DNA from 4 places in the Streptomyces sp. DH10 genome. Region 3 is predicted to be linked to each of the others. Evidence: riboswitches for the same ligand, from Rfam matches in the RefSeq annotation. Region 3 holds a riboswitch; each other region holds the start of a gene.

Region 1 (2,191 bases), on a different contig from region 3:
CCCGCGGCCTTGTTGGTGAAGGTGATCGCGAGGATCTGGCCCGGGTGCACTCCCCGCTCGGCGAGCAGGTGGGCGATGCGGTGCGTGAGCACGCGGGTCTTGCCGGAGCCGGCGCCGGCCACGATGAGCAGCGGGGAGCCGGAGTGGACGACGGCGGCGCGCTGGTTGTCGTTCAGCCCCTCCAGGAGGGTGGCGGTGTCCACCACCGGGCGCGGGGCGCCGTCGCGGTAGTAGGCGTCCCGGTCCGGGGGCACGTCGAACTTCCCGCCGAACAGATCGTCCGGAACCGGCTCCGGTACGTGATCGTCCTCGGGTGGCGGCGGGGGCTCGTCCGCGGGGCCCCGCTGGGCCTGGAGGTCCGCCAGGAAGCTGTCGTCAAAGAGGCTGCTCATCGCTCTCCGAGTCTAGGGCGCCCCACTGACAGCCCGCCGCCGCCCCGAGAACATCGCCGAAAGGATCCCCTCGTCACCCTGCATCCCCGCACGATCACAGCCCGCTACGCCGTCACAATTATGACGAACTCATGACCAAACCTCCTCCGCCGATGACGCTCGGCGACGCCCTCGGCTAAGGTCACGAAAATGTATCGGGCATATCGCCCATCAACCTTCACAAGGGCCACACGAGTTGGCTACCGTGCGGGCAGGCCGCACGACCCCCACCGGCGAACGTCGCCGGGCCGCGCGGCCTCCGCCGAGTCCGGTGTGCCGCAGCGGCAGCCGGAGCCGGGGACCCAACCGAGAACTCTGGGGTGAATCGGCCCCGCTCCCTTCGCGGAGACGGCCGTAGGGCAACCCTTCCGATGTACCCGCCCGAACCCGACAGCTAACCCGGTAGGCGGAGCATGGAAGGAGTCGCCTCCCTTGGCGTCGCACCGCAAGTCGCGTCCCGCGGGTACGCGCGTCGCAGGCATACGGACCCCCGCCCTCGCAACGGCGGCCCTCACGTCCGTGGCCCTGCTGTCCCAGTCGGCCAACGCCGCCCCCGAGGCCGACGACAAGCCGAGCCTGGAAGAAGTCGAGAAGAAGGTCGACGACCTCTACCGCCAGGCCGAGTCGGCCACCGACAAGTACAACGCGGCCAAGGAGAAGACCGCGAAGCAGCGCAAGCGCGTCGACACCCTCCTCGACGGTGTCGCGCAGCGCACCCAGAAGCTCAACGAGGCACGGGAGAAGCTGGGTTCCTTCGCCGCCGCCCAGTACCGCACCGGCGCCTCCGCGCCGGACACGGCGACGTTCCTGCTCGCGGACACCCCGCAGGACTACTTCGACCAGACCCAGCTGATGGACCGGATGACCGGCCGTCAGAAGATCGCGGTCGACGACTACGTCACCCAGCAGTCCGAGACGATGAAGAAGCGTCAGGAGGCCACCGAGAGCCTCCAGACGCTCAACGAGACGCAGGGCGACCTGAAGACGGCCAAGGCGACCGTCCAGCGCAAGCTCGCCGACGCGCGCGAACTGCTGTCGAAGCTGACCGCCGAGGAGAAGGCGCGGCTCGCGGCGATCGAGAGGGAGAAGCAGCAGGAGGCCGCCCGCAAGGCCGCCGAGCTGGCCCGGCAGCAGGCCGCACAGCAGCGGGCGCAGGAGGAGGCCGCCCAGCAGCAGGAGAGCGGTTCGTCCTCGCCGTCGGGCTCGTCCTCCACGGGCTCGTCCTCCTCGACGGCCCCGGCAGACTCCTCGTACGCCACCAAGGCCGAGAAGGCCCTCGCCTTCGCCCGCGCCCAGATCGGCAAGCCGTACGTCTGGGGCGCCGTCGGTCCCGGCTCCTACGACTGCTCCGGCCTCACCCAGGCCGCGTGGAAGGCCGCGGGCGTCACCCTGCCGCGCACGACCTGGGACCAGGTCAACGCCGGCACGACCGTTTCCCTGGCCAACGCACAGCCCGGTGACCTGGTCTTCTTCTACGACGACCTCTCACACGTCGGCATCTACATCGGCAACGGCATGATGATCCACGCCCCGAAGCCCGGCACCTATGTGCGCGAGGAGTCGATCTACTACGACGGCGAGTCGTCGATCCACAGCGTGGTGCGGCCGGCCTGAGAGCCCGTACGTCACCGAGGGCACGCGCGCGTGAGGGCGCTCACGCTTTTTGAAGCGCACGCGCGCGTGCCCCGTTTTTGAAGGCAGGCGCGCGTGCCCCGCATGGAACGGACGCGGCGCCTCCTAGCATCGGCTCCATGCCCGGC
Region 2 (2,191 bases), on a different contig from region 3:
GCGGCGGATGACGGCGTACTGGTCCGGGCAGGCCACCTACCGGGACGGCGTCACCCAGGAGACCTGCCGCTTCCTCCGGCACGTCGGCGCCTCGCTCGCCGCCACCGCCCACATCGCCGAGACGGCCCGGCACCAAGGGGTCGACCTCTACGGCGAGGTCCAGGACCGGCTGACGGCCGCGCTCACCCTGCACGCCCGCAAGAATCGGGGCGGGCGCACACCGGCGTGGCTGTGCGGCGGCCGCGTCGAGGGCAGGCTCGGGCCGCACCTGGAGGTCGCCCTCAACCACCTGGAGGGCCGCATCCATGCGTCCCTCCCGGCCGCGCGCAAGCCGGCCGTACGCACCCGGCCCGCCGGCACCGACGACCTGTTCACCGCCGGGGAGACCCTCACCCACGCGGGCGACCCGGGCCGCTGAGCACCGGGTGTGCGCGAGGGGTCCCGCGGATGGCGTACACTGGAGTCACAACGACGCGGGGTGGAGCAGCTCGGTAGCTCGCTGGGCTCATAACCCAGAGGTCGCAGGTTCAAATCCTGTCCCCGCTACTGAAGGCCGAGGGCCGGAATCCGAAAGGGTTCCGGCCCTCGGTTATTTCCATGGGTTCTTCATCACTGTCAGTGAGTGAATCACGCCGCTATGCATGACAACTGACACACCGTCAAAACCCGTCAGTCACTTACGTGGCGGTCAACTCGCCCGATTTGGGCCGGTCATGGCAGGTTGGTCCGCGCGAAAAAGGTTAATGATCAAGTGGAATCGCTGGAATCCCCACCGCGCGTCTATTAACGTTCGATAACGCAGCGCGGTCGTCCCAGCCGTCACAGAAGGCGGCTCCGCGCGCACGCGCCGAATTCCGAAAGGGAACCGGGGAACCACTACTTGGGGTGAATCGGGCGTATGCCGCCGTGGAAGCACGGCACGTATACGCGCGTAGGAGACCTTCCTGCTCCGAACCCGTCAGCTAACCCGGTAGGCGAGAAGGAAGGAAAGGAGTACGCCCACGTGGCGTCCAACCGGCCTGCCCCCGCGGCCCCGTCCGCGCACAACCAGCGCGACACCGAAACCTTCGGCTACGGCGGTCACCGCACCGAAGAGGGCCCGTTCCAGGAATGGAACCCCACCGCGGAGTCCATCCGTCCCGTCCGTGGCCGGCATCGCGTCACCAAGCAGCGCGGCGGAGGCCTCGCGCGCAGCTCCACCGTCCTGGGCGTCGGCGTCATAGCCGCCGTGGGCGCGGGCGGCATGGCCAGCGCCCAGACCGGCAAGCCGCCGGTGTCGATCTCCGTTCCGGACCTTCCCTCGGTGGGTTCCCTCATTTCGGACGACGACACCCCCGAAGGCTCCGCCACTCCGCTCAGCGACCTCGCCACACCGGCGGCCGACACCGAGCAGGGCACCTCCGGCGCCGGTGAGGCCCTGCGCGCCCGGATCATGGCGCAGGTCGAGCACCAGCAGGAGCAGATCGAGACCAAGGCCGCGCAGGACGCCGCGGACGCCGCCCAGAAGGCGGCAGCGGAGGCCGCCGCCAAGGCGGAGAAGGAAGCCAAGGCCAAGGCCGCCGAAGCCAAGCGGAAGGCGGAGGAGGAGGCCCGGAAGAAGGCCGAGGCCGAGCGGCTCGCCGCCCTCGCCAAGCAGTACACGCTGCCGACCTCCGCGTACACCATCACCTCGACCTTCGGTCAGGCCGGCGCCTACTGGTCCTCCGGCTACCACACCGGTCTCGACTTCGCCGCCCCCACGGGCACGCCGATCAAGGCGGTGCACAGCGGCACCATCACCGAGGCGGGCTGGAACGGGTCGTACGGCTACAAGACGGTCCTCACCCTCGATGACGGCACGGAGATCTGGTACGCGCACCAGTCGTCCATCGGCGTCAGCGTCGGTCAGAAGGTCAGCACGGGGGACGTCATCGGCCGCGTGGGCGCGACCGGCAACGTCACCGGGGCGCACCTGCACCTCGAGGTCCACACCGGTGGGTCCACCAACGGGGTCGACCCGCTGGCGTGGCTGCGGGGCAAGGGCCTGAGCGTCTGAGCGACGGCGTTCTGGGTCTCGTGCGGGGGTTTCGTGCCGGGGCGTTCACGGGAGTTTCGCGTGCGCTCCGGAATGAGGCTCCCCCGCACGGCCGTTGACACGGAGCATGACTTCTCTTCGCAAGCTCGGCTCCTCCGACCTCGAGGTCTTCCCGCT
Region 3 (2,191 bases):
GTGCTCCATCAGCCCGCCCTGCCCGAGCCGGTCCGCGGACAGGCCGGCGATCTGGCGATCCAGGCCGACGAGTTGACCCGCATCCGGACCCGCATGGAGGAGCTGCTCGCGCGGCACACGGGCCGTACCCGGGAGCAGGTCGGCGAGGACATCGAGCGCGACAAGGTCCTCACCGCCCAGGAGGCGGTGACGTACGGCCTGGTGGACCGGATCGTCCCCCACCGCAAGGCCACCCTGGCCCCGCCGACCGGAGAGTGAGCGCCGGTGCTCCCGCCCGAACTGCCGCCCCTGCCCGCGCTGACGCGGGCCGAGGCGGAGTTGATCGACCGTTACCTGGAGGTCGTCGACCTGCTCGGCCGGATCAACCCGGCACTGCCCGGCGACACCTACCGCGGACTGCGCGCCGCCCAGGCCCTGGTGGGCAAGGCGACGGCGCTGCGTGACGCGCTGACCCTGATGTACCAGCGGGGAGAGACGGAACTGCACGCCGGAACGCTCGGCCGGGCGCTGCGGGTGCTGGACGGCGAGCGGCGTACGGCTCGCGTCAGCCTGCCCCCGGAGTCCGTCAGTTGACGCGGATCCGTCGGTCCGGACGCCCGCCGTGTCGACGGAGCGTCCGGGCCTGAGTCGAAACGGACCGAATGACGTACCTCTGTTCGGAGTAGACGGGAGTCCTTTTTTTTGGCCCTCGCAGTTGCGCAACGCGCGTAGCCGTAGGGCGGAATGGGACATTCCATGCCTGGTCCGGGCACCCATGGACCTGTGGACGGTGGCTCGAACACAGACGTGTCCACCCGAACGGGTGAGTGGTGAGTAACAACACAAATCCCCGGTTCCGTTGGGATTTCGGGACAAGCATGAGTCAAGATCCCTGACTGACGACAAGCCCCCGCCGCAGCGGCGGGGCGATCCGGGCGGACGCCGAGTCCTGCCGCCGCCTGGATGACCGGTCGACAGGAGTGGATCGGCAGGAGTGGAGGACCCAAGCACGACGGGTCGCCGGGACGGTCACGCCATGACCGGGTCCGAGCAGCCCTTGGGGTGAAGCCGCGTCAGCGGCCGGGCAACTTCGCCAGCCCGAATCCGACAGGTCATCCTTCACAGGCGGCTGACGAAGGGTTGCGCATGACTGCGCTCAATCGTGTCCCGTCGCTCATGGTCCGGGCCGGTACGGCCTCGGCGCTCACCATCGCCGCGGTGGGCGGCTCGATCGTGGCCCCCGGCTTCTCCTCGGAGGCCTCGGCAGCCACGCATGGGACGAAGGCACTCCAGATCGCGGCCTCGAAGAAGGGTTCGCCCTACAAGTACGGGGCCACCGGTCCGCACAGGTTCGACTGCTCCGGGCTCACGCTGTACTCGTTCAAGAAGGCCGGCAAGAAGCTCCCCCGCACGGCCGCCCAGCAGTACAACAAGACGCGCCACATCTCCGCCAAGAACCGCAAGGCGGGAGACCTGGTGTTCTTCCACTCGGGCAGCAACGTGTACCACGTGGGTATCTACGCGGGTAAGAACAAGCTCTGGCACTCCCCGAAGAGCGGGGACGTGGTGCGGCTGCAGAAGATCTGGACCAAGAGCGTCTGGTACGGGCGCGTGAAGTGATCCGCCCGGCGTGCGGCGGCGTCCCTGACGCGCCGCCGCACGCCGGAGCGTGACACGGCCTCAAGTGGTTACCCGTCACCCCATGGCCGAGCACCGTCCCTGCACCGCACGCGGCGAGACCCCGCTGCAACGCGCCGACCGGAACTTCGTCGAGCTGCTCCAGGAGCTCCGGGTCACCCAGACGGGCGTACAGATCCTTTTCGCGTTCCTGTTGTCGCTCGCGTTCACCTCGCGCTTCACGTCCCTCGACACGGTCCAGCGCGTCACCTACGTCATCACGCTGCTGCTCGCGGTCCTGGCAGCGGCGCTGTTCACCGCGCCGGCCGCGCTGCACCGCTCGCTCTTCCAGCAGGGCGCCAAGCCCCGCATCGTGCAGGTCTCCTCACGACTGGCCACCACCGGCCTGATCGTGCTGGTGTTCGCGTTCAGCGGTTCCGTGCTGCTGGTGGTGGACGTGACGACCAGTCGGACCGGTGGCATCGCCGCGGGCGCGGCGACGTTCCTGGTCTGCGTCGGCCTGTGGGGGCTGCTTCCCCGGCTGGTGCGGCGGGCCGGGCTGCGGCAGGAGACGCACGGCAGCCCCGGGCCGCCG
Region 4 (2,191 bases), on a different contig from region 3:
GGCGCCGTCCAGACACAGCTGCTGATCGGCCGGATCGGCCCGGACCGGCACGACCGTGTGTGGCCCGCGCAGGTGCTCGGCACGTACTGCCTGGGCGGCACCCTCACCTCCCGCCTGGACCGCGTGCTGCGCGAGGAGAAGGGCTACACCTACGGGGTGCGGGCCTTCGGCCAGGTCCTCAGGTCCGCCCCGGACGGGACCGGTGCCGCGATGCTCGCCATCAGCGGTTCCGTGGACACGCCCAACACGGGCCCAGCCCTCCAGGACCTCTGGACGGTGCTGCGCACCCTCGCCGCCGGGGGGCTGACCGACGCCGAGCGGGACGTCGCCGTGCAGAACCTGGTCGGCGTGGCGCCGCTGAAGTACGAGACCGCGGCGGCCGTCGCGGGCACGCTGGCCGACCAGGTCGAGCAGCACCTGCCCGACGACTACCAGGCCACGCTGTACCGGCAGCTCGCCGCGACCGGCACCGTGGAGGCCACCGCGGCGGCCGTCAGCGCCTTCCCGGTGGACCGTCTGGTGACCGTCCTCGTCGGTGACGCGGCGCAGATCAAGGGCCCCGTCGAGGCCTTGGGCATCGGTGAAGTCTCGGTCGTCGCCGCCGAGTAGGAGCACGCGCGCGCAGGGGCCCTGGTTGTCTTCTAAGGCACCAGGGCTCCTTTATGCCCGAATTGGTGCGGAGGTTGCCTGTCTGCCCTGTGGGATGCGCTACAAAAACCGGGATCCGTTTGGGAATTGAAAGTGGCCCCGCTTAGGTTCGTCCGGGCTGTTCGTCAGGCAGTGCGCCGCACCCGCGGCACCGGACAGTCATCGCCGAGTCCCCGTACGGCGCGAGCCAGGGGAGCCGGGGACCCAACTCAGTCCCTGGGGTGAATCGGACGCCCGCGCGAGCCGCGAGGGGGTCCGTAGGAGACCTTCCTGCTCCGAACCCGTCAGCTAACCCGGTAGGCGAGAAGGAAGGAAAGGACCAGCCACTCCATGGCGTTCACCCGCGCCACCGGGAAGCATCGTCGTCCCAGCCGTATGCAGCGCGGCACGGCCCGCGCCGCGGGCGTCGCGGCCCTCGCCACCACCGGCGTCATCGGCACCGTGGCCGCCCCGGCCTTCGCCGCCGAGCCCGCCGTCGAGCAGACCGGTCTCACCCCCGTCGTCACCATGGGCGGCACCGTGGCCGAGCAGATCGACGCCCAGGCCGCCGCCCAGAAGCAGGCCGCCGAGGAGGCCGCCGCCAAGAAGAAGGCCGAGGAGGCCGCCCGCAAGCGGGCCGCCGAGGCGGCCGAGGAGGCCAAGGAGGCGGCCGAGAAGGCCCGTGAGGCCAAGGAGCGCGCCGCCCGCGAGGCCGAGCGCAAGCGCCTCAACACCTTCGTGTCCCCGATCTCCGGCTCGTACATCTCCACCGGCTACAAGGCCGGCGGCGCCGTCTGGTCCTCCGGCAGCCACACCGGCGTCGACTTCCACGCCGCCAGCGGCACCTCCGTCCACTCCGTCGGCATGGGCACGGTCGTCGAGGCCGGCTGGGGCGGTTCCTACGGCAATCAAGTAGTGATCAAGATGAACGACGGGACGTACACCCAGTACGGCCACCTGTCGTCCGTCGGTGTCTCGGTGGGCCAGCAGGTCACTCCGGGGCAGCAGATCGGCCTGTCCGGCGCGACCGGCAACGTCACCGGTGCGCACCTGCACTTCGAGGCCCGTACGAGCCCCGAGTACGGCTCCGACATCGACCCCGTCGCCTACCTCCGCTCGCACGGCGTGAACGTCTGACGGCGTACCACCGCGTTACCCGAGGCCCCGGCTCCCGAGCCGGGGCTTTCGGCGTTTGTGACGCGTGGCTGTCCAAAAAATATCCATGGATTCCGGTCCGCCGTCGGAAATTCCGGCTCATTGCAATAGAGTCACGGAACACGCGTCACTCGTCGACGTTTCACGGGGATTAAACGGAGGTCGGTCATGCGTATTCCCGCGCACTCGGTGTGCACGGCCATCCGGGACGACATCGTCGCGGGTGTCTACGAGCGCGGCAGCCGGCTGACCGAGGAACTCCTCGCCCGCCGCTACGGTGTCTCGCGCGTCCCCGTCCGGGAGGCCCTGCGCACCCTGGAGGCCGAGGGCTTCGTGGTGACCCGGCGGCACGCGGGCGCGTGCGTCGCCGAACCCACCGAGCAGGAGGCCGCCGACCTGCTGGAGATGC

What was found. Region 3 has a riboswitch for cyclic di-AMP ahead of QC385_RS02730 (C40 family peptidase). Riboswitches for the same ligand answer to the same signal wherever they lie in the genome.
Region 1: it holds a riboswitch for cyclic di-AMP, as region 3 does, so the genes downstream of both, QC385_RS08835 (C40 family peptidase) here and QC385_RS02730 (C40 family peptidase) in region 3, are expected to answer to the same signal.
Region 2: it holds a riboswitch for cyclic di-AMP, as region 3 does, so the genes downstream of both, QC385_RS43325 (M23 family metallopeptidase) here and QC385_RS02730 (C40 family peptidase) in region 3, are expected to answer to the same signal.
Region 4: it holds a riboswitch for cyclic di-AMP, as region 3 does, so the genes downstream of both, QC385_RS41730 (M23 family metallopeptidase) here and QC385_RS02730 (C40 family peptidase) in region 3, are expected to answer to the same signal.

The regions. Positions count from the first base shown of each region.
Region 1 is NZ_JARVKU010000003.1:407,901-410,091, reverse strand. Features, by position in the region: gene pcrA (DNA helicase PcrA) at 1-392, opposite strand, end outside; cyclic di-AMP (ydaO/yuaA leader) riboswitch at 682-855, shown strand; gene QC385_RS08835 (C40 family peptidase) at 864-2,045, shown strand; gene QC385_RS08830 (hypothetical protein) at 2,183-2,191, shown strand, end outside.
Region 2 is NZ_JARVKU010000046.1:22,024-24,214, reverse strand. Features, by position in the region: gene QC385_RS43335 (alginate lyase family protein) at 1-418, shown strand, start outside; tRNA gene QC385_RS43330 (tRNA-Met) at 473-546, shown strand; cyclic di-AMP (ydaO/yuaA leader) riboswitch at 836-992, shown strand; gene QC385_RS43325 (M23 family metallopeptidase) at 1,004-2,035, shown strand; gene QC385_RS43320 (aldo/keto reductase) at 2,142-2,191, shown strand, end outside.
Region 3 is NZ_JARVKU010000001.1:631,752-633,942, forward strand. Features, by position in the region: gene QC385_RS02720 (ATP-dependent Clp protease proteolytic subunit) at 1-258, shown strand, start outside; gene QC385_RS02725 (hypothetical protein) at 265-573, shown strand; cyclic di-AMP (ydaO/yuaA leader) riboswitch at 926-1,122, shown strand; gene QC385_RS02730 (C40 family peptidase) at 1,126-1,599, shown strand; gene QC385_RS02735 (DUF6328 family protein) at 1,682-2,191, shown strand, end outside.
Region 4 is NZ_JARVKU010000038.1:20,525-22,715, forward strand. Features, by position in the region: gene QC385_RS41725 (M16 family metallopeptidase) at 1-609, shown strand, start outside; cyclic di-AMP (ydaO/yuaA leader) riboswitch at 802-965, shown strand; gene QC385_RS41730 (M23 family metallopeptidase) at 979-1,764, shown strand; gene QC385_RS41735 (GntR family transcriptional regulator) at 1,951-2,191, shown strand, end outside.